One region of the Roseateles sp. AC306 genome, then DNA from elsewhere that is predicted to be linked to it. Evidence: predicted binding sites of a transcription regulator. Region 1 holds the regulator's gene; the other holds the start of a gene.
The links. Region 1 encodes FNR, which switches genes on or off when oxygen is low (the NO sensors DNR and NnrR bind a similar motif). Its sites were predicted from a motif close to TTGATNNNNATCAA; they were not measured.
Positions count from the first base shown of each region.

Region 2: cyoA (ubiquinol oxidase subunit II) is a predicted target of FNR. The motif match lies at 7,413-7,426, and genes of this name have one in related genera.

Region 1 covers NZ_CEEDEB010000006.1:166,264-181,601, forward strand. The annotation lists gene AC0IZJ_RS14520 (NAD(P)/FAD-dependent oxidoreductase) at 1-867, opposite strand, end outside; gene AC0IZJ_RS14525 (sensor histidine kinase) at 1,009-2,526, shown strand; gene AC0IZJ_RS14530 (hypothetical protein) at 2,510-2,959, shown strand; gene AC0IZJ_RS14535 (sigma 54-interacting transcriptional regulator) at 2,969-4,384, shown strand; gene AC0IZJ_RS14540 (BON domain-containing protein) at 4,586-4,924, shown strand; gene fnr (fumarate/nitrate reduction transcriptional regulator Fnr) at 5,222-5,950, opposite strand; gene hemN (oxygen-independent coproporphyrinogen III oxidase) at 6,082-7,476, shown strand; gene AC0IZJ_RS14555 (urease accessory protein UreH domain-containing protein) at 7,476-8,102, shown strand; gene icd (NADP-dependent isocitrate dehydrogenase) at 8,162-9,418, shown strand; gene AC0IZJ_RS14565 (carboxymuconolactone decarboxylase family protein) at 9,464-9,832, shown strand; gene AC0IZJ_RS14570 (NADP-dependent isocitrate dehydrogenase) at 9,903-12,140, opposite strand; gene AC0IZJ_RS14575 (hypothetical protein) at 12,292-12,555, shown strand; gene AC0IZJ_RS14580 (TAXI family TRAP transporter solute-binding subunit) at 12,552-13,931, shown strand; gene AC0IZJ_RS14585 (cold shock domain-containing protein) at 14,284-14,541, opposite strand; gene clpS (ATP-dependent Clp protease adapter ClpS) at 14,735-15,115, shown strand; gene clpA (ATP-dependent Clp protease ATP-binding subunit ClpA) at 15,112-15,338, shown strand, end outside.
Region 2 covers NZ_CEEDEB010000007.1:44,119-59,456, forward strand. The annotation lists gene AC0IZJ_RS15305 (carboxy terminal-processing peptidase) at 1-318, opposite strand, end outside; gene AC0IZJ_RS15310 (response regulator transcription factor) at 611-1,165, opposite strand; gene AC0IZJ_RS15315 (ATP-binding protein) at 1,158-2,486, opposite strand; gene AC0IZJ_RS15320 (SURF1 family protein) at 2,483-3,190, opposite strand; gene cyoD (cytochrome o ubiquinol oxidase subunit IV) at 3,197-3,592, opposite strand; gene cyoC (cytochrome o ubiquinol oxidase subunit III) at 3,592-4,215, opposite strand; gene cyoB (cytochrome o ubiquinol oxidase subunit I) at 4,231-6,267, opposite strand; gene cyoA (ubiquinol oxidase subunit II) at 6,280-7,356, opposite strand; gene AC0IZJ_RS15345 (MFS transporter) at 7,477-8,799, shown strand; gene AC0IZJ_RS15350 (glutathione S-transferase family protein) at 8,864-9,535, shown strand; gene AC0IZJ_RS15355 (hypothetical protein) at 9,688-10,698, shown strand; gene purL (phosphoribosylformylglycinamidine synthase) at 10,707-14,660, opposite strand; gene AC0IZJ_RS15365 (gluconokinase) at 14,960-15,338, shown strand, end outside.

The sequences.
Region 1 (15,338 bases):
CACGACGACTCGTCCCGCGCGGTCCAGCGTGCAGCCGGTCGCCGCCGCCAGCGCGCGCCCCAGCGGCGACGCGGCCACGCCCGCGGCCCAGACAACGCAGCGGCTGTGCAGGCGCTCCTGGCCGGCCGCCGTCGTGACGTCCAGCCCCTCGGCATCGATGCCGGTCACGCGGGCATTCAGCTTCACCTCCACGCCCAGCGCGGTCAGCTGCTCGCGGGCGCGCTCGCTCAATCGTTCGGGCATGGCGCCCAGCACGCGTGGGCTGCCTTCCACCAGCAGCACGCGCGCCTGCCTGGGGTCGATGCGGCGGAACTCGCCCGGCAGCGTGTGCCGTGCGATCTCCGCAAAAGTGCCGGCCAGCTCCACGCCCGTCGGCCCGCCGCCCACGACGACGAACTGCATCAGCGCCACGCGCCGGGCCGGGTCATCCTCGCGCTCGGCCGACTCGAAGGCCGTCAGCACGCGCCGGCGGATCTCGAAGGCATCGTCCAGCGTCTTCAGCCCCGGCGCGTGCGGCGCCCAGTCGTCGCGGCCGAAGTAGCTGTGCGTGGCGCCGGCGGCAACGATGAGGTGGTCCCAGCGCAGCGTGGCGCCGTCCTTCAGCGTGACCGTGTGCTGCGCAGCGTCGATGCCGACGACCTCGCCCAGCAGCGTCGTCACATTGGGCTGCCGGCGGAACAGATGCCGGATGGGCGCCGCGATGGATGGGGCCGAGAGCCCAGCGGTTGCCACCTGGTAGAGCAGCGGCTGGAAGAGGTGGTGGTTGGTCTTGTCGACGACGGTGATGTCGACATCCGCAGCGCGCAGGGCGCGCGCCGCCTCCAGGCCGCCAAACCCGCAGCCGATGATGAGCACTTGAGGACGCATGAAACCCATGGTACGCCCGGTTTTGTGCGCTGCAACATGGTGCGGTTTTCGGATGGCGGCAGGGCCGTTGCATCGTGATGCAAAGCCGGCCCGTGCTGCCGGCATTGAGACGCGTTCGGGTCCTAGCATGCGGCGCCCACGATGCCGTCCCACACCCTGGATTCCGCCCTCGCGCCCGCCACCTCCACCGAGCCCTCGTCTCCGACCGACTCGGCCCGGCAGCGCCTGCGCGGCCTGTCTTTCCACCAGTGCCTGCTGGCGGCGTTCCTGCTGATCACCGCCGTGCTCGGCGGCGCTGCGGCCCAGGCGATGTTTGCGCTGGAGCATGTCGCGCTGCAGGGTCGCCAGGCCTCGCAGGACGCGGCTGCGCTGACCGCCCAGGGCCAGCGCCTGGCCGAGCGCACCGTGGCCATGGAGCGCAGCGCGCGCCAGTTCCTCGTGCTCGACGACGCCAGCCTGCGCGACCGCTATCAGGCGGCCTGGGTCGACGCCAAGGCCACGCAGTCGGTGCTGACGGAGCTGATGCCCGATGCCGCCTCGCAGCAGTTGTTCAACGACTGGGCGGCGCAGGCCGACGCGGCATGGCGCGTGCTGCAGAACCCCGGCCTTGCCCGCAACCGGGCCGCCGCGCTGAAGCAGCTGACGCCGGTGTTTGCCCACCTGCATCGCCTCAACGACGCGCTGGCCGAGCGCAGCCAGCACGCCATGGACCGCCGCAGCGATGCCGTGCTGGCCGAGCTGGAGCAGCAGCGCCGCCTCATCAGCGCGCTCGTGCTGGGCGCCATCGCGCTGGCCGGTGTGCTGGCCTTGGGCTTTGGCCATTGGCTGCTGCGGCCGCTCTCCCATGTCGAGGCCGCCATCAACCGCCTCGGCGACAACCGCTTCGACGAGCCCGTCGTCGTGCGCGGCCCGGCCGACCTGCGCCGGCTCGGCCGCCAGCTCGAATGGCTGCGCCAACGGCTGGCGACGCTGGAGTCCGACAAGACCCGCTTTGTGCGCCACATCTCGCATGAGCTGAAAACGCCGATGGCCTCGATCCGCGAGGGCGCGGCTTTGCTGCGCGAAGGCGTGGCCGGCCCGCTGACGGCCGACCAGACCGAGATCGTGCGCATCCTCGGCGACAACAGCGCGGCACTGCAGGGCCAGATCGAGGACCTGCTGCGCTACCAGACGCTGGCGTCGGATTCGCAGCAGCTGCAGCGCCGGCCAGTGGACGTGGGCGCGCTGCTGACGCGCGTCGCAGCCGACCAGCGGCTGCTGTGGCAGGCCAGGGGGCTGACGGTCTGCATCGATGCCGAACCCTGCACGACGGTCGCCGACGGCGAGAAGCTCGGCGTCGTGCTGGCCAACCTGCTCGTCAACGCGGTGCGCTTCAGCCCGCCCGGCGGCGTCATCTCGCTGGCGCTCGCTCAGGCCGATGGCAAGGTGCGCATTGACTGCATCGACGCCGGCCCCGGCGTGGCCGTCGAGGATGCGGACCGCATCTTCGACCCCTTCTACCAAGGCCGGAACCAGGCGCCCGGCGCCCGCCGCGGCAACGGCATCGGCCTGTCCATCGTGCGCGAGATCGTGCAGGCGCATGGCGGCACGTGCCGCCTGCTGCCGAGCGAGCGCGGCGCCCATTTCCGCATCGAGATTCCCCATGCGAAGACTGCTTGAAATTGCTTGTGTGCTGCTGTTGGCGCTGCTGAGTGCTTGCCAGACGCCGCCGCCCGCTCCCGCGCCGCCACCGCCTGCGCCGGTCTGCCCCGAGCCGCCTCCACCGCCGCCCGAGATCGAACAACTGAAGGCCGTGCTCGGCACTGTCGAGGAGCTGCGCAAGGCCTTTGCGTTGAGCCAGGGCCGCAGCAGCGCCGACCTGGCCCAGGCCGCGGCGCAGCTGGATGTCATCTCCAGTGACGCGCAGGCCGCCGAGCCGCTCAAGCCGCTGGCCGCGCTGCTTTCCGCTCGCCTCGCCGAGCAGCGCCGCCTGCAGGACAACGTCGACAAGCTGACCCAGCAGCTGCGAGACAGCCAGCGCCGCAACGAGCAGCTCAACGAGAAGCTTGAAGCCCTCAAGGCCATCGAGCAGACGCTGCCCGCCAAGCGCTGAGGAGACCGCATGACCACGCAAGCCACCATCCTCCTCGTCGACGACGACGCCGACCTGCTGCGCCTGATGACGATGCGCCTCACCGCCGCCGGCCACGCCGTGCAGGCCGTGGCCAGCGCCGAGGCTGCGCTCGCGCACCTTGCCGTGCGCCTTCCGTCTCTCGTCATCACCGACGTGCGCCTGCCCGGGCTGGACGGCCTCGCGCTGTTCGACGAGGTGCGCAGCCGCCACCCGTCGCTGCCCGTCATCCTGCTCACCGCCCACGGCAGCATCCCGGACGCCGTCGAAGCGACGACCCGCGGCGCGCATGCCTACCTGACCAAGCCCTTCGACGGCAAGGAGCTGCTGGCCAAGATCGCCCAGGCGCTGCGCGTGAATGCGCCCGGCCCGGCACCGGCATCGGGCGGCGACGGCAGCTGGCGCCGCGAGATCATCAGCCGCAGCCCGCGCATGGCCGAGGTGCTGGCCGAGGCGCGGCTGGTGGCCGCCACCGATGCCAGCGTGCTGATCTGCGGCGACAGTGGCACCGGCAAGGAGCTGCTGGCCCGTGCGCTGCACAACGCCAGCCCGCGTGCGGCCAAACCCTTCATCGCGGTGAACTGCGGCGCCATCCCCGAGGCGCTGCTGGAGTCCGAACTCTTCGGCCATGTGAAGGGCGCCTTCACCGGCGCGCAGGGTCATCGTCAGGGCCTGATCCCGGCGGCGCATGGTGGCACGGTCTTCCTTGACGAGATCGGCGACATGCCGCTGGCCCTGCAGGTCAAGCTGCTGCGCGTCTTGCAGGAGCGCGTGGTGCGGCCGGTGGGCAGCAACGAGGCGGTGGCGGTGGACGTGCGCGTGTTGTCCGCCACCCACCGCGACCTCGACCGGGCCATGGCCGAGGGCCAGTTCCGCCCCGACCTCTACTACCGGCTCAATGTCGTCAAGCTCACGTTGCCACCGTTGGCCGAGCGCCGGGAGGACATCGCGCTGCTGGCTCAGCACTTTTTGCAAACGCTGGCCGAGCGGCACCGCAAGCCGGTCAAGGGCTTTGCGCCCGATGCGCTGGAGGCGCTGGTCACGGCGCCGTGGCCCGGCAATGCGCGCCAGCTCTACAACGTCGTCGAGCAGGTCTGCGTGCTGGCCACCGCGCCGCTGGTGCCGCTGGCCCAGGTGCAGCGCGCGCTGCAGATGCCGTCGGCCGACGTGCTGAACTACCAGCATGCCAAGCAGCGCTTCGAGCGCGACTACCTGAACCAGTTGCTCAAGCTCACTTCGGGCCACGTTGCCGAGGCCGCACGGCTGGCCGACCGCAACCGCACGGAGTTCTACCGCCTGATGCAGAAGCACGGCCTGGACCCGCAGCTCTTCCGCACCGACGCCGACCCCCTAGCTGCCGCGTCGGCTTTTGGCGACAGCAAGTTGTCAGGCGAATCAAGCACTTAGGGCGGTCCTGCGGGGACCCGTCGCCGCACGGCGACAAGAACCTGGCCCGGGATGGCCGTGGGCAGCACCTCGGGAGGCGGATCTGAAGCTAAGTCATTGAAATTCTTAGGAAATCCTGAGCTGGCACACCCCTTGCGCTAAGCCTGTTCGTGGTGCCATCCGGCATCGCTTTTTGATTCAAGCAATCCTCAGGAGATCTGCATGCAAGCATCCAACCTCGTCCGTCTGCTGTCCGCCGCCCTGATGGCCTCCGCCGCCACCGCTTCCTTCGCTGCCGACCCCGCTCCCGCCCCGGCCCCGGCCGAGCCGGTCGTCGCGCAGGCGCAGACCGGGGATGCCGCCGTCACGACCCAGGCCGCTGCGGCTCTGCAGCAGGACAAGGATCTGCAGGCCCTGCCGCTGACCGTCAGCAGCACCACCGCCGGCGTCGTCGTGGTCAAGGGTTCTGCCCCCAGCGCCGAACTGGCCCAGAAGGCCATCAAGGTCGTCCAGGCCGTGCCCGGCGTGAAGGAAGTGCGTAACGAGATCAAGGTCGGCTAAGGCGACGCCGAATAAGTCCCCGCGATGCAGCGCGCCCTGGTTTGGGATGGGCTGCAAGGCGCAAACCGCAGCCATAGCTCGGCTATGGCGAGGCTGAGGCCGGACACAAGCGGCGCGCCGCTTGTGCCTGCCGAAGGGCCAAGCCTCTGGCTTGGCGCGGCCTGCAAGGCTTGCAACGCAGCAGGCCGCCCAAAGCAGGGATGCGCTGCGCGCGAGGGGCTTGTTCAGCGTTGCCCAAGCCCCGCCACCTTCGATCTCAGGCCCCGCGCGCCCACGCGGGGCCTTTTTGCGTCTGGCTCAGCAGCGGCTGTTGTTCACCAGCGCCTGCAGCCCAGGCTGGTTGAGGATGCGCAACTGCCGCTGCTTCACCTCCATCAGCCCCTCGTCCTGAAACTTGGAGAAGGCGCGGCTGACGGTTTCCAGCTTCAGCCCGAGATAGCTGCCGATCTCCTCGCGCGTCATGCGCAGCACCAGGCTGGACGGCGAGAAGCCGCGTGCCTGCAGTCGTTGCGTCAGGTTCAGCAAGAAGGCGGCGAGCCGTTCCTCGGCGCGCATATTGCCGAGCAGCAGCATCACGCCGTGGTCGCGCACGATCTCGCGGCTCATGATCTTGTGGAAGGAGTGCTGCAGCGCGGTGAACTCGCGCGACAACTCTTCGAGCTGGTCGTAGGGAATGACGCAGACCGACGAGTCCTCCAGCGCCACCGCGTCGCAGTGGTGGTGGTCGCTGCTGATGCCGTCCAGGCCGAGCAGCTCGCCGGCCATCTGGAAGCCCGTGACCTGGTCGCGGCCGTCCTCGCTGCCGACGCAGGTCTTGAAGAAGCCGGTGCGCACCGCGTACAGCGCTGTGAAGCGCTCGCCGTTGCGGAACAGATGCTCGCCACGCGGCACCGTGCGGCGCTTGTCGACCAGCCCCTCCAGCTGATCCAGCTCCTTGGCATTCATGCCCACCGGCAGGCACAGCTCGCGCAGATTGCAGCTGGCGCAGGCGACCTTCAGCGGCTCGATGGCGGGCGCGGCGGCCATGTCGGAGTTGGTCGGCATGGTCATCGCGCGAGGCAGGGGAGTCAGCATGGGTTGGATTCTTTGCCAGAAGACCCGCGCGGCCCTTGACCTGGATCAAAGCCCGCCCGTGCCTGTCTCGGCACAGTGACGGCATGGCTGCTGTAACCGACCGCTCCCTCGACGCCGACCTTCTTGAAGCGAACATGCGCCGCCACGACGTGGCTGGGCCGCGCTACACGTCCTACCCGACGGCGGACCGCTTCGTCGAGGCCCACCAGGGCGCCCAGCACCTGCAGGCGCTGCGCCAGCGCGGCACGGCCCAGCCGCTGTCGGTCTATGTGCACATCCCGTTCTGCGAGCAGCTCTGCTACTACTGCGCCTGCAACAAGATCATCACCAAGCACCACGAGCGCGCCGCGCCCTATCTGGACGCGTTGGCCGTGGAGATGGAGCTTGTCGCCGAGGCCTTGGGTGGCCCGGCGCCGGTGTCGCAGCTGCACCTGGGCGGCGGCTCGCCGACCTTCCTGTCCGACACCGAGCTGACCTCGCTGATGGACCTGCTGCGCCGCCGCTTCAAGCTGCTGCCGGGTGCCGAGCTGTCCATCGAGGTGGACCCGCGCACGGTCGACCAGCAACGCCTGGCTCATCTGCGCCAGCTCGGCTTCAACCGCCTGTCCTTCGGTGTGCAGGATTTCGACGCCGCCGTGCAGAAGGCCGTGCACCGCGTGCAGCCCTTCGAGCAGGTCGCCCAGCTGATGAGCCAGGCCCGCGAGCTGGGCTTTGCGTCCACCAACGTCGACCTCATCTACGGCCTGCCGCTGCAGACGCCGGCCAGCTTTGCCCGCACCATCGAACAGGTCGCCCAGCTGCGCCCCGACCGCATCGCGATGTATGCCTACGCCCACCTGCCGCAGCGCTTCAAGCCGCAGCGCCGCATCGTCGCCGAGCTGTTGCCCCCGGCCGGTGACAAGCTGGCCATGCTGTCCGGTGCCATCAGCGCGCTGCTGGGCGAGGGCTATGCCTACATCGGCATGGACCACTTCGCGCTGCCGGACGACCCGCTGGCCATCGCCAAGCGGCAGGGCCTGCTGCACCGCGGCTTCCAGGGCTATTCGACGCAGCCGGACTGCGACCTCGTCGGCCTGGGCGTGTCGGCCATCAGCCGCGTGGGTGCTACCTACGCGCAGAACGCCAAGACGCTGGAGGAATACGAGGACGCGTTGCACCAGCGCCAGCTGCCCGTGCAGCGCGGCCTGGCGCTGACGCGCGACGACCTGCTGCGCCGCGCCGTCATCATGGCGCTGATGTGCCAGGGGCGCGTGGAGTTCGAGCCCATCGCGGCGTCCTACCTCGTCGACGTACCGGCTTACTTCGCGCCCGAGCTGGCGCGGCTGTCGCAGCTGGCAGGGCAGGGCCTCGTCGTGCTGGAGCCCGGTGCCATCCAGGTCACGCCGCTGGGCTGGTATTTCGTGCGTGCCGTGGCGATGGTGTTCGATCGCTACCTGCAGGCCGACGCGTGCCGGGAACGCTTCTCCAGGATCATCTGATGGCGCTGGATGCCGCGCTCGTCGCGTCGGCCACGCTGATGGGTCTGGCCGGCATGCCGCACTGCGCGGCCATGTGCAGCGCGCCCTGCGCGCTGGCCGGCGGCAAGCGGCCTGCAAAGCTGCTGGCCGGGCGGCTGCTGGGCTACGCGGCCGGCGGCGCGGTGGCGGCAGCTTCGGCCGAAGCGATCTCGCGGGCAGCCCAGAGCGTCACGCTGCTGCAGCCCGCCTGGGCGCTGCTGCAGGCGGCGCTGCTGCTGTTCGGCCTGACGCTGCTTGCGCGTGGCCGGGCGCCGGCGTGGCTGGGCGCCATTCGCTGGCGCCCGCAGCCGCGCCATGCCTTTGCCACCGGCATGGCGTGGGTGGCCATGCCCTGCGGGCTGCTGCATGCGGCGCTGTTGCTGGCCGGGTTGTCGGGTTCGCCCACCAGCGGTGCGGCAGCGATGGCCGGCTTTGCGCTGGCGAGCACGCCGGGCCTCGTCATCGTGCCCTTGTGGCGGGCCAGACTGCTCAAGCACGGTGCGGGCGGTGACGTGCTGGCGTTGCGACTGGCTGGTTTCGCACTGGCCCTGGGCGCGGGCTGGGGACTGGCGCACGGCGTGTGGCAGAGGCTGCTGCTGGTGTGCTGAGGCGGCCATAAACTCGCCGGGTTTCGTCTTTGCTCGCTTCTTTGCGAAAGCCCACGCCCATGTCCCAACACATCACGGTGCCTGAAGGCGGCCAGAAGATCACGGCCAATGCCGACTTCTCGCTGAACGTGCCCAACAACCCGATCATTCCCTTCATCGAAGGCGACGGCGTCGGACTGGACGTCACGCCCGTCATGCTGAAGGTGGTCGACGCGGCCGTCGCCAAGGCTTACGGCGGCGCCCGGCAGATCCACTGGATGGAGGTCTACGCCGGCGAGAAGAGCACGCGCCTCTACGGCCCCGATGTGTGGCTGCCCGCCGAGACGGTGCAGTCCGTGAAGGACCACCTCGTCTCCATCAAGGGCCCGCTGACCACGCCCGTCGGCGGCGGCATTCGTTCGCTGAACGTGACGCTGCGCCAGGAACTGGACCTCTACGTCTGCCTGCGCCCGGTGCGCTATTTCAACGGCGTGCCCAGCCCCGTGAAGGAGCCGCACAAGGTCGACATGGTCATCTTCCGCGAGAACTCGGAGGACATCTACGCTGGCATCGAATACGAAGCGGGCAGCGACAAGGCGCAGAAGCTGATCGCCTTCCTGCGCGATGAACTGGGCGCCAACAAGATCCGCTTCCCGGAGACCTCGGGCCTGGGCATCAAGCCCGTCAGCCGCGAAGGCACCGAGCGGCTGGTGCGCAAGGCCATCCAGTACGCCATCGACCACAACAAGCCCAGCGTGACCATCGTCCACAAGGGCAACATCATGAAGTTCACGGAAGGCGCCTTCCGTGACTGGGCCTATGCGCTGGCGCAGAAGGAATTCGGCGCCGAGCCCATCGACGGCGGCCCGTGGTGCCGGCTGACGAACCCCCATACGGGCAAGTTCATCACCATCAAGGACGTCATCGCCGACGCCTTCCTGCAGCAGATCATCCTGCGCCCGGCCGAGTACAGCGTCATCGCCACGCTGAACCTGAACGGCGACTACGTCTCCGACGCGCTGGCCGCGCAGGTCGGCGGCATCGGCATCGCCCCGGGGGCCAACATGAGCGACTCCGTCGCCATGTTCGAAGCCACCCACGGCACCGCGCCCAAGTACGCCGGCAAGGACTACGTGAACCCGGGCTCCTCGATCCTCTCCGCCGAGATGATGCTGCGCCACATGGGCTGGAAGGAAGCCGCCGACCTCATCATCAGCGCGATGGAAAAGTCAGTGCTGAGCAAGAAGGTCACGTATGACTTCGCGCGGCTGATGGATGGGGCGACGCAGGTGTCGTGTTCCGGGTTTGGGCAGGTGATGATCGACCAGATGGAATGACGGCTGCGGGCTCTTATGCTGCGCGGCAGCACCTGAGGAGCTCGCATGGATCTCGACAACCAAGGCCTTGCCACCCGCCGCGCCGTGCTGGGCGACGCCTATGTCGACGCGGCGCTGGACAAGGTCACGCCGTTCACCGAACCGCTGCAGGAACTGGTCACCCGCCATGCCTGGGGCAACACCTGGCAGCGGCCGGGCTTGGACCTGCGCACGCGCAGCATCGTCACGGTGTCCATGCTGGTGGCGCTGGGCCGCATGCAGGAGTTGAAGACCCATGTGCGCGGCGCGCTGAACAACGGTGTGACGGTGGCAGAGCTGCAGGAGATCTTCCTGCACGCCAGCGTCTACTGCGGATTCCCGGCGGCGGTGGATGCGTTTCGCGCTGCCGCAGAGGTGGTTGACGCCGCACCATGAAAAACGCCGCTGGCAGGCGACTGCGCAGCGGCGTCATCACAGGGGCCGGAGCCCCATCGTGACGTGACGATCAGCTGGCCAGCGACTCCAGCGCCGCATTGAACGTCGCGCTCGGGCGCATCACCACATCCAGCTTGGCCACGTCCGGCAGGAAGTAGCCGCCGATGTCCGCCGGCTTGCCCTGGACTTCCTTGAGCTCGGCCGCGATCTTGGCTTCGTTGGCGGTCAGCGTGTCGGCCAGCGGCTTGAAGCGTGCGGCCAGCTCGGCGTCCTCGGTCTGCTCGGCCAGCGCCTGCGCCCAGAACAGCGTCAGGTAGAAGTGGCTTCCGCGGTTGTCGATCTCGCCCGTCTTGGCGCTGGGGCCCTTGCCCTTGTCCAGCAGCTCGCCGGTGGCCGTGTCCAGCGCCTTGGCCAGCACCTTGGCCTTGGCGTTGCCGGTCTTGATGCCCACGTCCTCCAGGCTCACTGCCAGGGCCAGGAACTCGCCCAGCGAATCCCAGCGCAGGTGGTTTTCTTCCACCAGCTGCTGCACGTGCTTCGGTGCCGACCCGCCGGCGCCCGTCTCGTACATGCCGCCACCGGCCATCAGCGGCACGATGGACAGCATCTTGGCCGAGGTGCCCAGCTCCATGATGGGGAAGAGGTCGGTCAGGTAGTCGCGCAGGATGTTGCCGGTGGCGCTGATGGTGTCTTCGCCGCGGATCACGCGCTCCAGCGTGTAACGCATCGCACGCACCTGGCTCATGATCTGGATGTCCAGGCCGTCGGTGTTGTGCTCATGCAGGTACATCTTGACCTTGGTGATGAGCTGCGCCTCATGAGGGCGGTAGGCGTCCAGCCAGAACACCACCGGCATGCCTGAGTTGCGGGCGCGCGTGACGGCCAGCTTGACCCAGTCGCGGATGGCGGCGTCCTTGCACTGGCACATGCGCCAGATGTCGCCCTGCTCGACGTTCTGGCTCATCAGCACCTCGCCGGTGGCGAGGTCGGTGATGTTGGCCACGCCGTCTTCCGGGATCTCGAAGGTCTTGTCGTGCGAGCCGTATTCCTCGGCCTGCTGGGCCATCAGGCCGACGTTGGGCACGGTGCCCATCGTGCGCGGGTCGAAGGCGCCGTGCCATTTGCAGAAGTTGATGATCTCCTGGTAGATGCGGGCGAAGGTCGACTCGGGCATCACGGCCTTCACGTCCTTGAGGCGGCCGTCGGCACCGTACATCTTGCCGCCGCTGCGGATCATGGCCGGCATGGAGGCGTCGACGATGATGTCGTTGGGCGAATGGAAGTTGGTGATGCCCTTGGCCGAGTCCACCATCGCCAGCTCGGGGCGGTGCTCGTGGCAGGCGTGGAGGTCGCGCTTGATCTCTTCCTGCTTGCTGGCCGGCAGGCTGGCGATCTTGGTGTACAGGTCAACCATGCCGTTGTTGACGTTGACACCCAGCTCCTCGAACAGCTTGGCGTGCTTCTCGAACGCCTCGCGGTAGAAGATGCGCACGCAGTGGCCGAAGACGATGGGGTGGGACACCTTCATCATGGTGGCCTTGACGTGCAGCGAGAACATCACGCCGGTCTTGCGCGCGTCCTCGATCTCCTTTTCGTAGAAGGCTAGCAGCGCCTTCTTGCTCATGAACATGGAGTCGACCACCTCGCGGTCCAGCAGCGAGACCTTGGCCTTCAGCACGATGGCCTTGCCGCTCTTGGTGATGAGCTCCATCTTCACGTCGCGCGGGCGGTCCATCGTCATGGACTTCTCACCGTGATAGAAGTCGCCGTCATGCATGTGCGAGACGTGCGAGCGCGAGGCCTGGCTCCACTCGTCCATGCGGTGCGGGTTCTTGCGGGCGTATTCCTTGACGGCCTTGGGCGCGCGGCGGTCGGAGTTGCCTTCGCGCAGCACCGGGTTCACGGCCGAACCGATGCACTTGTTGTAGCGGGCGCGGATGTCCTTCTGCTCGTCCGTCTCGGGCTTCTCGGGATAGTCCGGGATGTTGTAGCCCTTCTCCTGCAGCTCCTTGATCGCGGCCTTGAGCTGCGACACCGAGGCGCTGATGTTGGGCAGCTTGATGATGTTGGCCTGCGGCTTGAGCGTCAGCTTGCCCAGGGCGGCCAGGTTGTCGGGTGCGCGCTGCTCTTCGGTCAGCAGTTCGGGGAACTGGGCCAGCACACGGGCGGCCACCGAGATGTCGCTGGAGACGACGTCGATGCCCGCCGACGCCGCGAAGCGCTTGACGACCGGCAGCAGCGAGGCCGTGGCCAGGCGGGGCGCCTCATCGGTCAGGGTGTAAACGATCTGGGTCTTTTCGGCGGTCATGAAGCTGGTCCGGTAGGTGAGGAATCCGTGCGGCGCTGGAGCGCGGGGCGGCGGCGCGCGAGCCTGTAACTTTAGCAAGCCGAGTCGGGTTGCCGCCGTCCGGGCCTTCGCCGCGCTGCTGGCCGGCCCGTGCTCGCTACGATGTCTCGCCATGCTGCACCGCATCGACGAAGAGATCACCTTCCGCAAGCTCGAGATCCTGCTGGCCTTCATGGAGAGCGGCAATCTCGCGCGGCCTGCTGTCGCTGCTGGCCGCCTGCCGCAGCCATTCGGCGGAGCGGCAGGCGAAGGCCCGGCGGTGACGGCGGGGATCACCCTCACCCTCGCGGCCAGCACGCATTCGGGTGCTCGGGCATGCGAGCCACTCTGCAACACACAGGCCCAGCACATGCCCGTTTGGGACGGCAAGCCATGACCCCGATTCAGCAATGGCAAGCAACCCGCAGCCTGCGCCTGCTGCTGCAGACGCTGCGCGACTTGATGGTCTCGATGGGGCCGCTGCTGCTGCTCGGCGGCGGCCTGCTGGTAGCGGCCTACTGGTGGCTGGATCCGCAGCCGCCGCGCCAGGTGAGGCTGGCCACCGGCCCGGCGGGAAGCGCCTACGCCAGCTTCGGCGAGGGCTATGCGAAGGCGTTGGCACGCGAGCACATCCAGGTGGCGCTGATTGCCAGCGAAGGCGCGCAGGACGATCTGGCCCATCTGCGCGCGGGCACAGCCGACGTGGGCTTCGTGCGCGGTGGCATGGCCGATCCCGTGGCTGATACCGAGGCTGGCATCGTCTCGCTGGGCAGTCTGTTCTACGAGCCGATCTGGATCTTCTACCGCCGCGATCTCGCCATCGTGCGCCGCCAGCCCGGCGGCGGACTTCAGCGCCTGGACCAGCTTCGTGGCCTGCGCGTCAATGTGGATCAGGACGGCAGCGGTGTACCGCAGATCGTCGAGAAGCTGCTGGCGCTGAACCAGCTGAAGCCGACCGATCTGCGGCTGTCCAATCTGGCGCCCGACGCCGCAGGTGAGGCACTGCGCCAGGGCCGGCTGGACGCTGCTGTGCTGATCTCGGCACCGCAGGCCGGCCTGATCCGCGCGCTGCTGCGCGACCCGGCCGTCGCGCTGATGGCCTTTGAGCAGAATGAGGCCTATTCGCGCCTCCTGCCCTTCCTGTCCACCGTGAGCCTGCCGCGCGGCGTGGTGGACCTGGCGGCCGATCTGCCGCCGCAGGACGTGCCGCTGCTCGCCACCACCACCGCATTGCTGGCGCGCGAGCGGACGCACCCTGCGCTGCGCCAGCTGTTCGCGCAGGCGGCCCTGGGCCAGCACAGCGAGGCCGGCTGGTTCAATGGCGCCCGCGACTTCCCCAACACCCGCACCAGCGAGCTGCCGGTCAGCGCCGAGGGCGACCGTGCGATCAACGGCACGCCGCCGGCCTGGGCGCGCTTCCTGCCCTTCTGGGCCGGCAACCTGCTGGAACGCATGTGGCTGGTGATCGGCGGCCTGCTGGTGCTGATGTTGCCGCTGTCACGCGTGGTGCCGCCGCTCTACACCTTCCGCGTGCGCTCGCGCGTGTTCCGCTGGTATGCGCGGCTGCGCGAGGTGGAAGCAAAGCTTGAAACCGGCGCTGGCGAGCGCGTCGCCTTGCTCGACGAGCTGGACGAGCTGGACCGCGTCACACACCGCATCGCGGTGCCGCTGTCCTATGCCGAAGAGCTTTACGCACTGCGCAACAACATCCATGCGGTGCGCAAGCGCCTGCTGGCGCAGCGGTCGCGGCCAACGGACGGACAGACCGACTAGGGCCGACCTCCGGTGCGCGTCGGAGTCATTCGACAGGGAAACGTGTCTGCTGCAGTCGGTTTCGACGGGCGGGCGCAGCCACCGAATTCCCACGGAGAGGGTTTACACACGACCGCTGCGGCCAGCGCAAAGGTCGCCAGGCGAGGTGATGGATCGCCCGAGGGGGCCTCGCACACGCCGGCATTGGCTGCGGCGGCAACGACGTTCGCTCAAGCCCTCGCGGCGGCCGCGCTTCGCCCGCGATGTGGCGCGAGCGCCATCCGGCGATTCCTGTCCGCTCAGTCGATGAGTTCGAGGGGCCGGAGGGCGTGCTGCGCTGGGTGGCGCAGCAGTCGGAGTCGCTTTTTGCCTGTCAGGACGTCAGAGGCTGCTGCTGCTGCTGTTCAGCGGCGAGCGCCGCAGCTTCCATCGGCGTGATGTTCTGCGCCAGTTGGCCCTTAGGGCCCTGCACCAGCTCGAACTGGACCTGACTGCCCTGCTTCAGCGTCCGGAAACCTTCCATCTGGATCGCCGAAAAATGGGCGAAGACATCATCGCCGCCGGCTTCGGGCTCGATGAATCCGAAGCCCTTGGCGTCGTTGAACCACTTGACTTTGCCCAGTGCCGTCATGTTGTCTCCATATTTTTAGCACCTCCCTGAAGAGGCGGACGAGATTCTGGTGACGCAAACAAAGGCGTCAATTCGGGACCTTACCGGCCGGGTTGACCCTTGGATATTGAGCAGGTTCGCGCTTGCAATTTCGCGCTGCGTCGCCAAGTGCCCGCAGTCGGCGAGGGAAACACCCCGTCGATAGAATCCCGACATGCCTGTGCTCCCCGTTTTTTCTCCGCTAAACCAGTCGACTCCGCCTCCGCCCGTGCCTCCTCTGAAGCCGGGCAAGGACGAAGGCGACGGGGCGGTCGTCGTTGAGCGCCAGACGCAGAAAACCGAGCCGCCGCGGCTCTACCAGGTGCTGCTGCTGAACGACGATTTCACGCCAATGGAGTTTGTTGTCATGGTTCTGCAGGAATTTTTCCGGCATGACCTCGATACGGCGACGCAGATCATGCTCAAAATCCACCACGAGGGTCGCGGGGTCTGCGGTGTCTTCACCAAGGACGTCGCCGCAACCAAGGTGGAGTTGGTACTGGCCGCCTCCCGGCGTGCCGGCCATCCCCTGCAGTGCATTATGGAGGCCGCATGATTGCGCAAGAGCTTGAAGTCAGTTTGCACATGGCGTTCGTCGAGGCACGCCAGCAGCGGCACGAATTCATCACCGTCGAGCACTTGCTGCTCGCGCTGCTGGACAACCCCAGTGCCGCCGAGGTGCTGCGCGCCTGCGCAGCCAATCTCGATGACCTGCGCAAGAGCCTGACGCAGTTCATCAAGGAAAACACGCCGATGGTGGGCGGCAGCGATGAGGTGGA
Region 2 (15,338 bases), on a different contig from region 1:
GTCTTCCTTCAGGATGGCATCGTCGAGCCGGGTGCGGTCGGCCGCCAGGCGGTCGACGTCGGACCGCAGGAAGTACAGCTTCTCGGGATCGAGGAGCTTCAGGTACTGGTCGAACACCTGGCTCGACAGGGCGTCGTCCAGCGGCAGGGCCTTGTAGTGGTAGCGCGACAGCAGGTCCGCCGACAGGCGGGCCGCCTTGGCGTCCTGCGCGCCGGGCTCGAGCAGCGGCGGATAAGCCAGCTCCGTATCAGCGGTCGCAAGCGGCATTGCGGCCGCAACGGCCAGCACCAACCCCAACATCTTGTGTCTCACTCTCATTCCTTCATGCGGTTCTGCACGCCCATCTACACGTCTGGATGGTGCCATGTCTGGTGTGAATGCCTGGGGCAGGTCCGGCGTGACCTCACGCGGCGGTCAAGTGATGGCGATGGGCGATCAGGGCCCGGGGCCCGCTGGTTCAGCCGCGCCCGGGCGGCCGTGACGGCCTGCGGCGCTGAGCACAGCTCCGCCGGGAAGCGGCCCATGCCGGCGAACAGGCAATACCAGGACGGTCGCAGATACATCAGAGCGACCAGAGCCTTCAAGGCGGCTGCCCGGCTGACGCCACCGCTCACTTGATGCGCTGCTTCTCCAGCTTGCGCGCCAGCGTGCGCCGGTGCATGCCCAGGCGGCGCGCGGTCTCGCTGATGTTGAAGTCGGTCTCGGCCAGCACCTCGTGGATGCGCTCCCATTCCAGCGTCTTGATGGACGCCGTCTGGCGCTCGGTCACCTCCACGTCGGCATCGCCCTGCCTGCGCGCGAAGGCAGCCTCGATGTCATCGGTGTTGGCCGGCTTGGCGAGGTAGTGGCAGGCGCCTAGCTTGATGGCCTCCACCGCCGTGGCGATGCTCGCGTAGCCCGTCAGCACGACGATCAGTACTTCCGGGTCCCAGCCGTGCAGCACCTGCACGCAGGTCAGGCCCGAGGCCCCGCCGGCGAGTTTGAGGTCGACAACGGCATGGCCCAGTTCCTCGTCCTCAGGCAGGCCGTCGAGCAGCGCCTTCATGTCGTCAAGGCCCGTGGCGCGCAGCACGCGCCAGCCCCGGCGCTCGAAGGAGCGGGTCAGCGTGCGGGCAAAGCTGTCGTCGTCTTCGACGATGAGCAGCAGGCGGTCGTCTTCAGGCATGGCTGCGCAATTGTCGGGGGAGCAGCGAGGCGAGCGGCAGCGTCAGCGTGACGGCCGCCCCGCCCTCGTCACGGTTGCGCGCCTCGAGCCGGCCGCCGAGCGTGCGCGCCACGTTGACCGACAGGAACAGGCCCATGCCGCGGCCGGGCTGGCCCTTGCTGCTCTGGTAGGGCTCGCCGAAATGCTTGAGGCGCTCGGCATCGAAGCCGGGGCCTTCGTCGAGCACGCTCAAGGAGAGCATGCCCTCACCGGTACAGGCCGCCACCAGCGTCAGCGGCCTGCCCGGCGCGGCCTCGGCGGCGTTGTCCAGCAGGTTGGCCACGACCTGCTGCAACGCGCTGTCCGAAATGATGTCGATGTCCGGCAGGTCCTGGCTCTGCAACGCCAGTCCGGCGTGGGGGTGGGCGGAGCGCCACTGGCTGGCCAGGCCGTCGATGAAGGCCTGCAGCGGCGTCAGCTGGGGCGCCTCGCCGCGCATCTCGCCGGCCGACATCAGGATGCCGGTGACGATGGCCTTGCAGCGCAACACCTGGCGCTGCATCTCCTCGATCTCCTCGCGCAGCTCGGGCTCGCCGGCGAAGGGCGCCATGTGGGCCCAGTCGCCGAGGATGACGCTGAGCGTGGCCAGCGGCGTGCCCAGTTCGTGCGCGGCACCGCTGGCGAGCAGGCCCATGCGCACGATGTGCACCTCTTCGGCGGCGCGCTGCTGCAGCTCGGCCAGCTCGGCGTCGCGCTGGCGCAGGTTGCGGTTGATGCGAACGATGAAGACGCTCAGCAGCCCGACGTTGAGCAGGAAGCACAGCAGCAGGCCGCCCAGGTAGCTGGGCGACAGCGTCGTCGGCGACGTGGCGTCCAGCAGCAGCGGGCGGTGCCACTGCGTCAGTGCGACGAAGCCGGTCAGCGTGCTCAGCACGATGGCGCCGAGGTAGGCCGGCCGCAACAGCACCGAGGCCACGGCGACCTGCAGCAGGTAGAGGTAGATGAAGGGGTTGTCGCTGCCGCCGGCGAGGTAGAGCTGGCCGGTCAGCACGCTCACATCGACGAGCAAGGCGATGCAGAGCTCGATCTGCGACACCGGCTGCGCGAGCCGGTTGCGCCAGAGGCTGAACAGGTTGAACGCGACGAGCACGCCCAGCAGCGTGAGCATCTCGGCCCAGGGCAGCGCAATGCCGAGACCGGCATGCACGACGAGCACCGTGGCGAGCTGGCCGCCAACGGCCAGCCAGCGCAGCTCGATGAGCTGGCGCAGGTTGGCGCGGCCGGCGCGGCGCTCGGGCGCTACGGCAACGGGTTCGGCGGCGGTCAGTGGCTGGGTGCTCAAGGCTGAAGTCGCCGGCGCTCCTCGCGCACCAGATAGCCGGCCGCGGCGGCGGCCATGGCCGCGAGCGCCAGCCAGGTGGCGGCGTAGACGGCGTGATTGTTGGCGAAACGGATGACCGTCAAGCCGGGGCGCGGATAACGCTGTGGCTGGGCGGGGTCGGCCGACTCGTCGACGAAGTACGCCGCGGCCTTGTCGGCCACCCCCAGTTGCGCGGCGATGCCGGCCACGTCACGTGAGTACCAACGGCCCTCGGCCGGCACGTTGCTGCGCAGCGGGCCGCCGCCGGTTTCGGTCAGGCGCAGCAGGCCTGTCAGCGCGACCGGACCGTTCGGCGCGGCATGCAGCTCGGGCGCGCGCTGCTCGGGCGGCACGAAGCCGCGGTTGACGAGGATGACGCTGCCATCGTCCAGCCGCAGCGGCGCCAGCACCCAGTGGCCGCCGCCCAGTTCGGTCACGGCCTGCACGAGCACTTGGCGTGGCTCGAACCGGCCGTGCAGGCGGACACGGCGGTATTCGTCGGCTTTCGAGACCACGGCAGAAGCCGGCGGCGGCGCGACCGGTTCCGCGTGGACCTGCCGCTCGACACGGGCGATCAGGTCCTGCTTCCAGCCCAGCCGCTGCACCTGCCAGGCAGCCAGCGCGAGGAAAGCAACGCTCGCCAGCGCCGCAGCGACGATCAGGGCGATCCGTGCGGCGCGGCCCATACCCAGTCAGGGCATGTTGCGCATCGCGGCGGGGTCGGGCGTCGGCATCATGTTGGCGTTCATGTGGAACATGACCCAGACCGAGCCGGCCAGCATGATGACGACCAGCGCCGCCGTGAAGATCAGGGCCAGCAGCGACCAGCCCTGCTCGACCTTGGCGTTCATGTGCAGGAAATAGATCATGTGCACCACCATCTGCACGGCGGCGAAGCCGAGGATGACGAAGCCGGTCATCTTCGGGCTGGGCAGCACCTTGGCCATGACGAGCCAGAACGGGATGGCCGTGAGGATGACGGACAGGATGAAGCCGGTGGCGTAGCCCTTGTAGCTGACGTGGAAGTCGGCCTCGCCGTCGAGGTGGTCGTCATGACCGTGTGAATCGTGAGCGTGGTCGGCCGCCATCACAGCACTCCCATCAGATAGACGAAGGTGAAGACGCCGATCCAGACGACGTCCAGGAAGTGCCAGAACATCGACAGGCACATCAGGCGGCGGCGGTTGGGCGGCGTGAGGCCCAGCTTGTTGACCTGGAACATCAGCGTGACGAGCCAGATGCAGCCGAAGGTGACGTGCAGGCCGTGCGTGCCCACCAGCGTGAAGAAGCTGGACAGGAAGGCGCTGCGGCCCGGGCCGGCACCCTCGTGGATGAGGTGGTGGAACTCGTAGAGCTCGATGCCCAGGAAGCCCAGGCCGAGCAGGCCCGTGACCGCCAGCCAGGCGAGCACATGGCGCTTGTTGCGCGCCTGCATCGCGATCATCGCGAAGCCGTAGGTGATGGACGAGAACAGCAGCAGCGCCGTGTTGGCGGCCACCAGCGGCAGGTCGAACAGGTCGGCGCCCGACGGGCCGGCCGCATACGAGCGGCCCAGCACGGCGTAGACAGCGAACAGCACCGCGAAGATGAGGCAGTCGCTCATCAGGTAGAGCCAGAAGCCCAGCATGGTGCTGTTCGGCGGATGGTGCTCGCCGCTGTGGTCGTAGTAGACCGGCGCGCCGTTCACGTGGGTGGCAATGGTTGCAGACATTTCAGCGTTTCCCGATCAGGCGGCGGAGGTGGCGGCAGCGGCCAGCGCGCGGGTGCGCTCGTCCTCGCTGCGGGCCACGACGTCGGCCGGGATGTGGAAGTCACGGTCGTAGTTGAAGGTGTGCACGATGGCCGCGACGACAGTGGCCACCAGGCCAAGCGCGGCAATCCAGTACATATGCCAGATCAGCGCAAAGCCCATCACGGTGGCCAGCATGGCGATGACGAAGCCGGCGCCGGTGTTCTTCGGCATGTGGATGGCGACGAAGCCCTTGACCGGACGCTCGGCGCCGCGGTGCTTCATGTCGTACCAGGCATCCATCTCGTGGGCGACCGGCGTGAAGGCGAAGTTGTAGTCCGGCGGCGGCGAGGCGGTGGACCACTCCAGCGTGCGGCCGCCCCAGATGTCGCCGGTCGTGTCGCGCAGTTCCTTGCGGCGCAGGATGCTGACGCCGATCTGGATCAGGAAAGCCGCGATGCCCAGCGCCACGATGCCCGCACCGACCGCTGCAACGACGAACCAGATCTGCAGCGACGGATCATCGAAGTGGCTGACGCGGCGCGTGACGCCCATCAGGCCCAGCACATACAGCGGCGCGAACGCGACCCAGAAGCCGATGAACCAGCACCAGAACGAGACCTTGCCCCAGAACGCGTCGAGGCGGAAGCCGAAGGCCTTGGGGAACCAGTAATTGATGCCGGCGAAGGCGCCGAACACGACGCCCCCGATGATGACGTTGTGGAAGTGGGCGATCAGGAAAAGGCTGTTGTGCAGCACGAAGTCCGCCGCCGGCACCGCCAGCAGCACACCGGTCATGCCGCCGATGGTGAAGGTGATCATGAAGCCCACCGTCCACAGCATCGGCACCTCGAACTTGATGCGGCCGCGGTACATCGTGAACAGCCAGTTGAAGATCTTGGCGCCCGTCGGGATCGAGATGATCATCGTCGTGATGCCGAAGAAGCTGTTCACGCTCGCCCCCGACCCCATCGTGAAGAAGTGGTGCAGCCAGACGAGGTAGGACAGGATGGTGATGACCACCGTGGCATAGACCATGGAGGCGTAGCCGAACAGCTTCTTGCGGCTGAAGGTGGACACCACTTCCGAGAAGATGCCGAACACGGGCAGCACCAGGATGTAGACCTCGGGGTGGCCCCAGATCCAGATCAGGTTCACGTAGAGCATGGCGTTGCCGCCGAGGTCGTTGGTGAAGAAGTTGGTGCCGAGGTAGCGGTCGGCCGTCAGTAGCGCCAGCGTGGCGGCCAGCACGGGGAAGGTGGCGACGATCAGCACGTTGGTGCACAGCGACGTCCACGTGAAGACGGGCATCTTCATCATCGTCATGCCCGGCGCGCGCATCTTGATGATGGTGGCGATCAGGTTGATGCCCGACAGCGTCGTGCCCACCCCCGCGATCTGCAATGACCAGAGGTAGTAGTCCACCCCGACATCCGGGCTTGCCAGGATGCCCGACAGCGGCGGGTAGGCCAGCCAGCCGGTCTTGGCGAACTCGCCGACGAACAGCGAGATCATGACCAGCACGGCGCCACCAGCGGTCATCCAGAAGCTGAAGTTGTTCAAGAAGGGGAAGGCCACGTCGCGCGCGCCGATCTGCAACGGCACGACGTAGTTCATGAACCCGGTCACGAAGGGCATCGCGACGAAGAAGATCATGATGACGCCGTGCGCCGTGAAGACCTGGTCGTAGTGGTGCGGCGGCAGGAAGCCGGCGTTCTCGCTGAAGGCCATGGCCTGGTGGGCGCGCATCATCAGCGCATCGGCGAAGCCGCGCAGCAGCATGACGATGCCCAGGATCATGTACATGATCCCGATCTTCTTGTGGTCGATGCTGGTGATCCAGTCACGCCACAGATGGCCCCAGAGCTTGAACTTGGTGACCAGCGCAAACACCAGCGCGCCGCCGAGCACCACGGCGATGAAGGTGGCGATGAGGATGGGCTCGTGCAGGGGCAGCGAGTCCCAGCCCAGGCGGCCGAGGATGGGGTGGAGCTGGTCAGCAGCCTGGTGCTGGGCGACAACGGCGTTGGACATGGTCTGCTGCTCTTAGTTCTTGATGGCGCTGCCAGCGCTGGCTTCGATCTCGATGGGCAGGCCCAGCGGATTGGTCGGCGTGCACAGCGCGGCGACGACGAAGCGCTCACGCTGGTTGCCCTCGGCATCGCGCCAGCTGCTGCGCATGGTGCTGGCCACGCCACCCTTCCCGGCGCCGCCGGCGGCGTCGATGGCCATCATCTGGCTGGCGCACATCTTCTTGCCGTCGACGCAGCGGTCGACGATGGCGCTCCACAGGCCGGGCTCGACGCTGGCGAAACGCTGAATCGGCTCTTTGGCGCTGGGTTGCTCGAGCTTCAGGTAGCCGGCGCGCGTCAGCGTGTTGCCACCGGCCTTGTTGCCCTCGACCCAGCGCGCGAAGTCTTCGTTGCTGAGGCCGTGGAACTTGAAGCGCATGTCCGAGAAGCCGGCGCCGCTGTAGTGGGCCGAGAGGCCGTCGTACACGCCGGCCTTGTTGATGACCGCGTGCAGCTGCGTCTCCATGCCCGGCATCGTGTAGATCATGCCGGCGAGCGCCGGCACGTAGAAGGTGTTCATCACCGTCGTCGAAGTGAAGCGGAAGTGGATCGGCCTGTCCACCGGCGCGGCCAGCTCGTTGATGGTGGCGATGCCCTGCTCGGGGTAGATGAACAGCCACTTCCAGTCCATGGACACGGCGTAGACCTCCATGGGTTTCACGTCGGCCACCAGCGGCTTGTCTTCCGAAATGCGGTCCAGCGGGCGGAAAGGATCGAGCTTGTGGGTGCTGATCCAGGTGATCGCGCCCAGCGCGATGATGATCAGCAGCGGCGCACCCCAGATCACCAGTTCCAGGCGAGTGGAATGGTCCCAGTCCGGCGCATACGTCGCCTCGGTGTTGGACTGGCGGTAACGGTATGCAAACAGCAGCGTCAGGGCGATCACCGGCACGATGATCAGCAGCATCAGCAGCGTCGACGTGACAATGAGCTGGGCCTGCTGGTTCGCAATGTCGCCGTGCGGCTTCATCACGATCCAGTCACAGCCAGACAAAGCGAAGCTGGCTGACAAGACCAGGGCGCGGGAAAAGGCAGACTTGATGGGGTACATCCTGGGTGACGCGCAAGGGTTAACGATCTTGCACGCTGCGAAGGAATGTAAGTTGATTGAGGCAAATCAACGAGTGGACATTTTGTCCTAGGCAAAAGCGGAGACAGGCCCGAAATGGCAATGAGCAGTACCTTCACCACCCCCCAATCCGGCCCGCTGACCACGCGCACGGACGAGGACCTCGCACCCGGCGACATCGCGGTCGGCGTGATCATTGGGCGAGCATCGGAATACTTCGATTTCTTCGTTTTCGGCATCGCCTCGGTGCTGGTCTTCCCACAGGTGTTCTTCCCGTTCGCGGACCGCCTGACCGGCACGCTCTACGCGTTCCTCGTCTTCGCGCTGGCGTTCGTCGTCCGCCCGGTCGGCACGCTGATCGGCATGGAGATCCAGCGCCGCTTCGGCCGCTCCGCCAAGCTGACCACCGCACTTTTCCTGCTCGGCTGCTCCACCGTCGCCATGGGCCTGCTGCCCGGCTTTGCCGAGGCTGGCAGCACGGCCATCGTGCTGCTGGCGCTGTGTCGTGTCGGCCAAGGCCTGGCACTGGGCGGTTCCTGGGACGGCCTGCCCTCGCTGCTGGCGCTGAACGCACCGCCGGACCGCCGCGGCTGGTACGCCATGCTGGGGCAGCTCGGCGCACCGCTGGGCTTCTTCATCGCCTCGGGCGTGTTCCTCTACGTGTTCAGCAGCCTCGACAGCAAGGACTTCCTGTCGTGGGGCTGGCGCTTCCCCTTCTTCACGGCCTTCGCGATCAACGTTGTCGCGCTGTTCGCCCGCCTGCGTCTCGTGGTCACGCACGAGTACGAGAAGCGCATGGAAGAGCATGAGCTGGATCCCGCCTATCTGCACGAGCTGCTGCCCGCGCAGGGCCACCACATCGTCATAGGCGCCTTCGTGGCCCTGGCCAGCTATGCCCTCTTCCACCTGGTGACGGTGTTTCCGCTCTCCTGGGTCGCCTTGTCAGACGAGCAGGGCATCGATGGTTTCATGAAGATGGAGTTGCTGGGCGCCGCCTTTGCGGCCGCCGCCATGCCGATGTCCGGCTTGATTGCCGACAAGGTCGGCCGGCGCAACTTCCTGGGCACGCTCGCCATCGCCATCGGCGTGTTCGCGCTGTTCGCGCCGCTGATGCTGGGCGGCGGCAAGCCCGGCCAGGCCGCGTTCATCCTGATCGGCTTCGTGCTGCTGGGCCTGTCCTACGGCCAGTCGGCTGGCTCGGTGACGTCCAACTTCCTGCCCCACTTCCGCTACACCGGCGCGGCGCTGACGGCGGACATGGCCTGGCTGCTGGGCGCGGCCTTCGCGCCCGTCATCGCGCTCTACCTGTCCTCGCGCTTCGGCTTGATGTCTCTCAGCGTCTACCTGCTGTCCGGCGTCGTCTGCACGCTGGTGGCGCTGCGGGTGAACAAGCGGTTGCGGGCAGCTGCGGTGGTGCAGGACTGAAGAGTGCCCTGAGGCAGAGAGCGGGCTTCGGCCCGCTTTTGCTTTGTCGCATAGAGAAAGAGCCATGCCACTGACGCTGCACTACCACCCGCTCTCTTCCCACTGCTGGAAGCTGCTGATCGCGCTAGCCGAAAACGGCACGCCTTATGAGAAGAAGCTGGTCAACCTGGGCGACCCGGGCGAGCGCGCGGCTTATGCGGCGCTGTGGCCGACGGGCAAGATCCCGCTGCTTGTCGATGGCGAACGCGTCGTGCCGGAAACAGCCGTACAGATCGAATACCTGGACCGCCACCACCCCGGCCGCCTGCGCCTGCTGCCCGATGACTTCGACGCGCAGCTCCAGGTGCGACTGTGGGACCGGCTGTTCGACTGCTACGTCATGGACCCGATGCAGCGCTACATCGCCCAGCTGCTCCGCCCCGAAGCGGATCGGGATGCCATGGCGATGTCGGCTGCCGTCGACGCCCTCGGCATGGCCTACGACATGATCGAAAGCCGCCGGGGCGACCACGCCTGGGCGACGGGCGACGACTTCAGCATGGCCGACTGTGCCGCGGCACCGGCGCTGTTCTACGCGGCGACCGTGCGGCCGTTCTCGGCCGGTCACACCACGCTGAGCGCCTACTTCGAGCGCCTGCTGGCCCGGCCGTCGGTCTGGCAGGCGATCGTGCAGGCGCAGCCGTGGTTCCAGTACTACCCGCATCGGCAAGCCCTGCCGGCGCGCTTCCTCGCCTGAGCGCGGGTCGGCTGGCCACGCGCTTGTAGGGGGTGCCGGCGGGCGGCCGGTGGCCTAGGATGAATCGGAGCCTGTGGCGCGCGACGGCAGGCTTGGCGGCGCAGCCGACCAGATCTCACTCGCGCGATTCACATTGCCGCGAGGAACTCGTCATGAACGCTTCTGCACTCCGTCGCGGCGCTGCGCACCGGCTGGCCATCGCGGCACTTGGCCTGGCCAGCCTGGGCGCGGCCGCCGACCCCGGCCACAGTGTCGTCGCCTACAGCACCGGCTCGTTCGTGCCGACCGACCCCACGGGTCTTGTCAACACAGGGTTCGGCACCGTCACCCAGCTGCCGGACGGCTCCTCGATCAGCCACATGGGCTGCATCGCCGCCACGCCGGGCGGGGTGGGCTGCACCGTGTCGGGCATGCCCATCGTCGTCGACACCTGGTACAAGCGCGCAACGCTGCCGACGCTGGCGGCCGCACAGGCCTTTGCCGACTACGGCGTGCTCAAGGCGCGAAGCTGGCGGACGGACGGCCCACAGGACTACGGCATGCCCAGCGATCCCCTCGGCACGCGCAGCTTCTACGGCGAAGCCACGGCCGAATGGATGGAGGACCTGATCTACACGGGGACGACGCCGACGCCGGTGACGATGCAGTTCTCGCTGCACGCGAAGTGGAACGACCGGGGGCGCTTCGCCTTCACCATCGGCCTTGAATCCTTCGGTGCAGAGAACGTGCGCCTGATCAACGGGCTGTCCTACGTGAACTGCGCCGGTGCGCTCGAATGCCAGGACGTCGGCGGCGCGCAGACGGTACAGGTCCTGGGCAATGACGCAGACAACACCAGCGGCGATGTCACGCTGGCGATCAACTACACCTTCCTGCTCATTCCAGACATCGATCCCGAGCGCCCCGGGCCCATGCCACCGTTCACGTTCGTCGCCAACCTGAACACCTGGGGCCAGGTGGACGGCGCCGAGACCGATGCCTTCAACACGGTGACGCTCGAGCGCATCCTCGTCCAGCCCGGCGCGCAGATCGGCTTTGCTTCCGGCCACGACTGGCCGGTGCAGGTGGTGCCGGAACCGGCCACCGGCCTGCTTTGGCTGTGCGGCCTCGCTGCGCTGCCGTGGCTGCGGCGCCGGGTAAGGCCGGCGCCGCCTGTGGCTTAGCCGAGCGCCTAGTCCAGCGCCTTTCTCGCGTTCTGGAACATGCGCAGCCACGGGCTGTGCAGCGCGCGGTCGCCGCTGGTCCAGCTCATCTGCACATTGCGGAACACGCGCTCCGGGTGGGGCATCAGCGCCGTGAAGCGGCCGTCCGGCGTCGTCACCGAGGTCAGGCCGCCCGGGCTGCCGTTCGGGTTGAACGGGTAGGCCTCGGTCGGCTGGCCGTGGTTGTCGACAAAGCGCATCGCCTGGATGACCTTGGCCGCGTCGCCCTGGCGCGCGAAGTTGGCAAAACCCTCGCCATGCGCGACGGCGATGGGCAGGCGGCTGCCGGCCATGCCCTGGAAGAACACGCTGGGCGACTCCAGAACCTCAACGAGGGACAGCCGCGCCTCGAACTGCTCGCTCTGGTTTCGCGTGAAGCGCGGCCAGGCGTCGGCGCCGGGGATGATGGGCGCAAGCGCGGCCAGCATCTGGCAGCCGTTGCAGACGCCCAGGGCCATCGTGTCCTGGCGCGCGAAGAAGGCGCGGAACTGCTCGGCCAGCACGGGGTTGAACATGATGCTGCGCGCCCAGCCTTCACCGGCACCCAGGGTGTCGCCGTAGCTGAAGCCGCCGCAGGCGACGAAGGCCGCGAAGCCGTCCAGCTTGACCGCGCCGGATTGCAGGTCGCTCATGTGCACGTCGAAGCTGTCGAAGCCGCCCTGCGCCATCGCGTAGGCCATCTCGACGTGCGAGTTGACGCCCTGCTCGCGCAGGATGGCGACCTTGGGGCGAGCACCCGTGCTGATGAAGGGCGCCTCGGGCGTGAACGTCAGGTGGACATGCAGGCCGGGGTCGTCCGCCTTGCCAGCGGCCGCGTGCTCCGCGTTGGCGCCGGCCGGGTTGTCGCGCAGCTGCGCGATCCGCCAGCTCACTTCGTCCCAGGTCTGCTGCAACGTCGTCAGGTCGGCAGTGAAGACCTTTCTCGCATCGCGCCAGACCTCCATCTGCCGCGCCGCGTTCGGCTTGGCGACGACATGCGAATGCCTGGACAGGCCATGTGCGCGCAGCACCTGCATGACGGCATCGCGGTCCGCCGCGCGCACCTGGATCAGCGCACCCAGCTCTTCGTTGAACAGCGCGCGCAGCGTCAGTTCCTCGCGCCGGCCGCTCACCTGCGCAGCCCAATTCTTGGAGTCGCCCGTATCGGCGCGGCTGTCGCTGATGCCGTCGCCTTCGGTGACCAGCATGTCCACGTTCAGGCTCAGACCGGTCTGGCCGGCAAAGGCCATTTCGCAAGCCGCCGCCCACAGGCCGCCGTCCGAACGGTCGTGATAGGCGAGCAGTTTGCCTGCGGCTCGCAGTTCGTTGATTGCGTTGACCAGCGAGACCAGCAGCTTGGGGTCGTCCAGATCGGGCACGTCGCTGCCGAACTGGTTCAGCGTCTGCGCCAGGATGGACCCGGCCATGCGGTGCTTGCCCTGGCCGAGGTCGATGAGGATCAGCGCTGAGTCCTCGCGCTGCCACTCAGGCGTCAGCGTGCCGCGCACGTCGGCAATGCTGGCAAAGGCGGTGACGATCAGCGACACCGGTGCGGTGACCTGCTGGCCATCCCACTTGGTGCGCATCGACAAGGAGTCCTTGCCGACCGGGATGGAGATGCCTAAGGCCGGGCACAGCTCCATGCCCACCGCCTTGACCGTGTCGAACAGCGCGGCGTCCTCCCCCGGCTCGCCGCAGGCGGCCATCCAGTTGGCGCTGAGCTTCACGCGCGGCAGCTCGATGGGCGCCGCCAGCAGATTGGTGATGGCCTCGGCCACGGCCATGCGGCCCGACGCCGGCGCGTTGACGGCAGCCAGCGGCGTGCGCTCGCCCATGCTCATCGCCTCGCCGGCAAAGCCGTTGAAGTCAGCCAGCGTGACGGCGCAGTCCGCCACCGGCACCTGCCAGGGGCCGACCATCTGGTCGCGGTGGTTCAGGCCGCCCACGGTGCGGTCGCCGATGGTGACGAGGAAGCGCTTGCTGGCCACGGTCGGGTGGCGCAGCACGTCGAATGCGGATTGCTCCAGCTTCACGCCGGTCAGGTCCAGCGTGCCGCCGTCGAGGGCCACGCGGGTCACATTGCGCGAGGTTTTGGGTGGCTTGCCGAGCAGCACGTCCATCGGCATGTCGATGGGGAACTCCTCGCCATCGGCCAGCTTCAGTTCACGCGTCTCCGTCGTCACGCCGACCACGGCAAACGGGCAGCGTTCACGCTCGCACAGCGCCGCGAACTGGTCCAGGCTCTCGGGACCGATGGCCAGCACGTAGCGCTCCTGGCTCTCGTTGCACCAGATTTCCTTGGGCGCCAGGCCGGACTCTTCCAGCGGCACCTTGCGCAAATCGAAGCGCGCGCCGCGGCCGGCGTCGTTCACCAGCTCGGGGAAGGCATTGGAGATGCCCCCCGCACCCACGTCGTGAATCGCCAGCACCGGGTTCTCGGCGCCCAGGCCCCAGCAGTGGTTGATGACCTCCTGCGCGCGCCGCTCGATCTCGGGATTGCCGCGCTGCACGGAGTCGAAGTCCAGGTCGGCCGTGTTCGTGCCCGCCGCCATCGACGACGCGGCGCTGCCGCCCATGCCGATGCGCATGCCGGGGCCGCCGAGCTGGATCAGCAGCGAGCCGGCCGGGAACTCGATCTTCTTCGTCAGGTCCGAGCGGATGGTGCCCAGACCCCCGGCGATCATGATGGGCTTGTGATAGCCGCGGCGCAGGCCGGCGACGGTCTGCTCAAAGACGCGGAAATAGCCCGCGAGGTTGGGCCGGCCGAACTCGTTGTTGAAGGCGGCGCCACCCAGGGGGCCTTCGATCATGATCTGCAACGCCGAGGCGATGTGGGCCGGCTTGCCGACCGGGTTCTGCTCCCACGGCTCGGAGAGGCCGGGCAGATGCAGGTTGGACACAGAGAAGCCCGTCAACCCCGCTTTGGGCTTGGAGCCGCGGCCGGTAGCGCCTTCGTCTCGGATCTCGCCGCCCGCGCCGGTCGACGCGCCCGGGAACGGCGAGATGGCTGTCGGGTGGTTGTGCGTCTCCACCTTCATCAGCACCTCAGCCTGCTCCGTGCGGGCCACGTAGGCGGCGCCGGGCCGGGGCGCCGGCATCCAGCGCTCGATGGCATGACCTTGCATGACGGCCGCGTTGTCCGAGTAGGCGATGACCGTGTGCTGCGGGTTCAGCTTCTCGGTGTTGCGGATCATGCCGAACAGGCTCAACGGCTGCTGCTCGCCATCGACCGTGAACGATGCATTGAAGATCTTGTGCCGGCAGTGCTCGCTGTTGGCCTGCGCGAACATCATCAGCTCGACGTCGCTGGGGTTGCGGCCCAGCTTCTTGAAGTTGGTTTCCAGGTAGTCGATCTCGTCGACCGACAACGCCAGCCCGAACTCGACGTTGGCCTTCTCCAGCGCCGCGCGGCCGGCGCCCAGCACGTCGACATGCGCCAGCGGCTCGGCCGTGCGCTCATCGAACAGGTGTTTTGTGTCCTCGCGGCTGAAGCAGGCCGACTCGGTCATGCGGTCGTGCAGCAGCGCGGCGCAGGCGTTCAGCTCGTCCTTGCTCAAGGGCTTGGCGCCACCAAGCAGGCCGCTCTTGGTGGCGACGCGGTATTCGACGACGCGCTCGACGCGCTTGAGCGTGAAGCCGCAATTGCGGGCGATGTCGGTGGCCTTGGACGCCCACGGGCTGACCGTGCCGAAGCGAGGTGTGACGACGACGAGGTCGCCTTGCGCGCCTTCAAGAGCCGGCTCGGCGTAAGTCAGCAGCGCAGCGAAGCGGTCGCGGGTCTCGCCATCCAACGGCGCATCCGTCCAGACCCAGTGCACCGCGCGGGCGCTGATGCCCGTGATGCGCGCATTGACCTCTTGCAGCCGGGCCAGCAGGGCCTGGGCGCGAAAGTCGGAAAGAGCGTTGCCGCCCTCGAAATGGGTCAGATGCGGGGTCAGGGCCATGGAATCCGGGGAGGCTGGGCGCGGGCGGGCGCGCGGTTCTCGGAAATGCTCGGCCCCAAAACGGCAAAGGGCGGCGTGCGGAAGCACGGGATTCTACTGAGCGCCCCGCGCCCACGCTCACTGGCCGCGCGCGCTGCCTTCGTGATTCGCCCAGCCGGAGGTGCCAGACGAGCGCGCCAGGACACGCAGCGGGAAACTACGGACGGCTCCGGCGCCTCCTCAAGGTAGGATAGCGCTATCCAACACGCACAATCACCCAGCGTCACACGGCGCGGTTCACTGCCTCATCCTCTGCGCCCATGACCCACTTCCCGCCCCGTTCCCTTGTCATCATGGGCGTCGCCGGATGCGGCAAATCCACGGTTGCCGCTGCTCTGTCCGAGCGCCTCGCCGAAGACTGGCTGGAGGGCGATCTGTTCCACAGCGACTCCAGTCGCCGCAAGATGGCCAAGGGCGAACCGCTGACCGACGAGGACCGCGCCAGCTGGCTTGCCAGCCTGAGCGAGCAGTTGCAGCAGCGGCCGGGCTTGATCGTGACCTGCTCCGCCCTCAAACGCGCCTACCGTGACCAGCTCCGTCAGGCCTCCCCGGGCCTGCGTTTTGCCTTCCTGGACATCGACAAGGCCGAGGCCAGCCGGCGGGTGGCGTCGCGCGGGTCGCACTTCTTTGCCGCAAGCC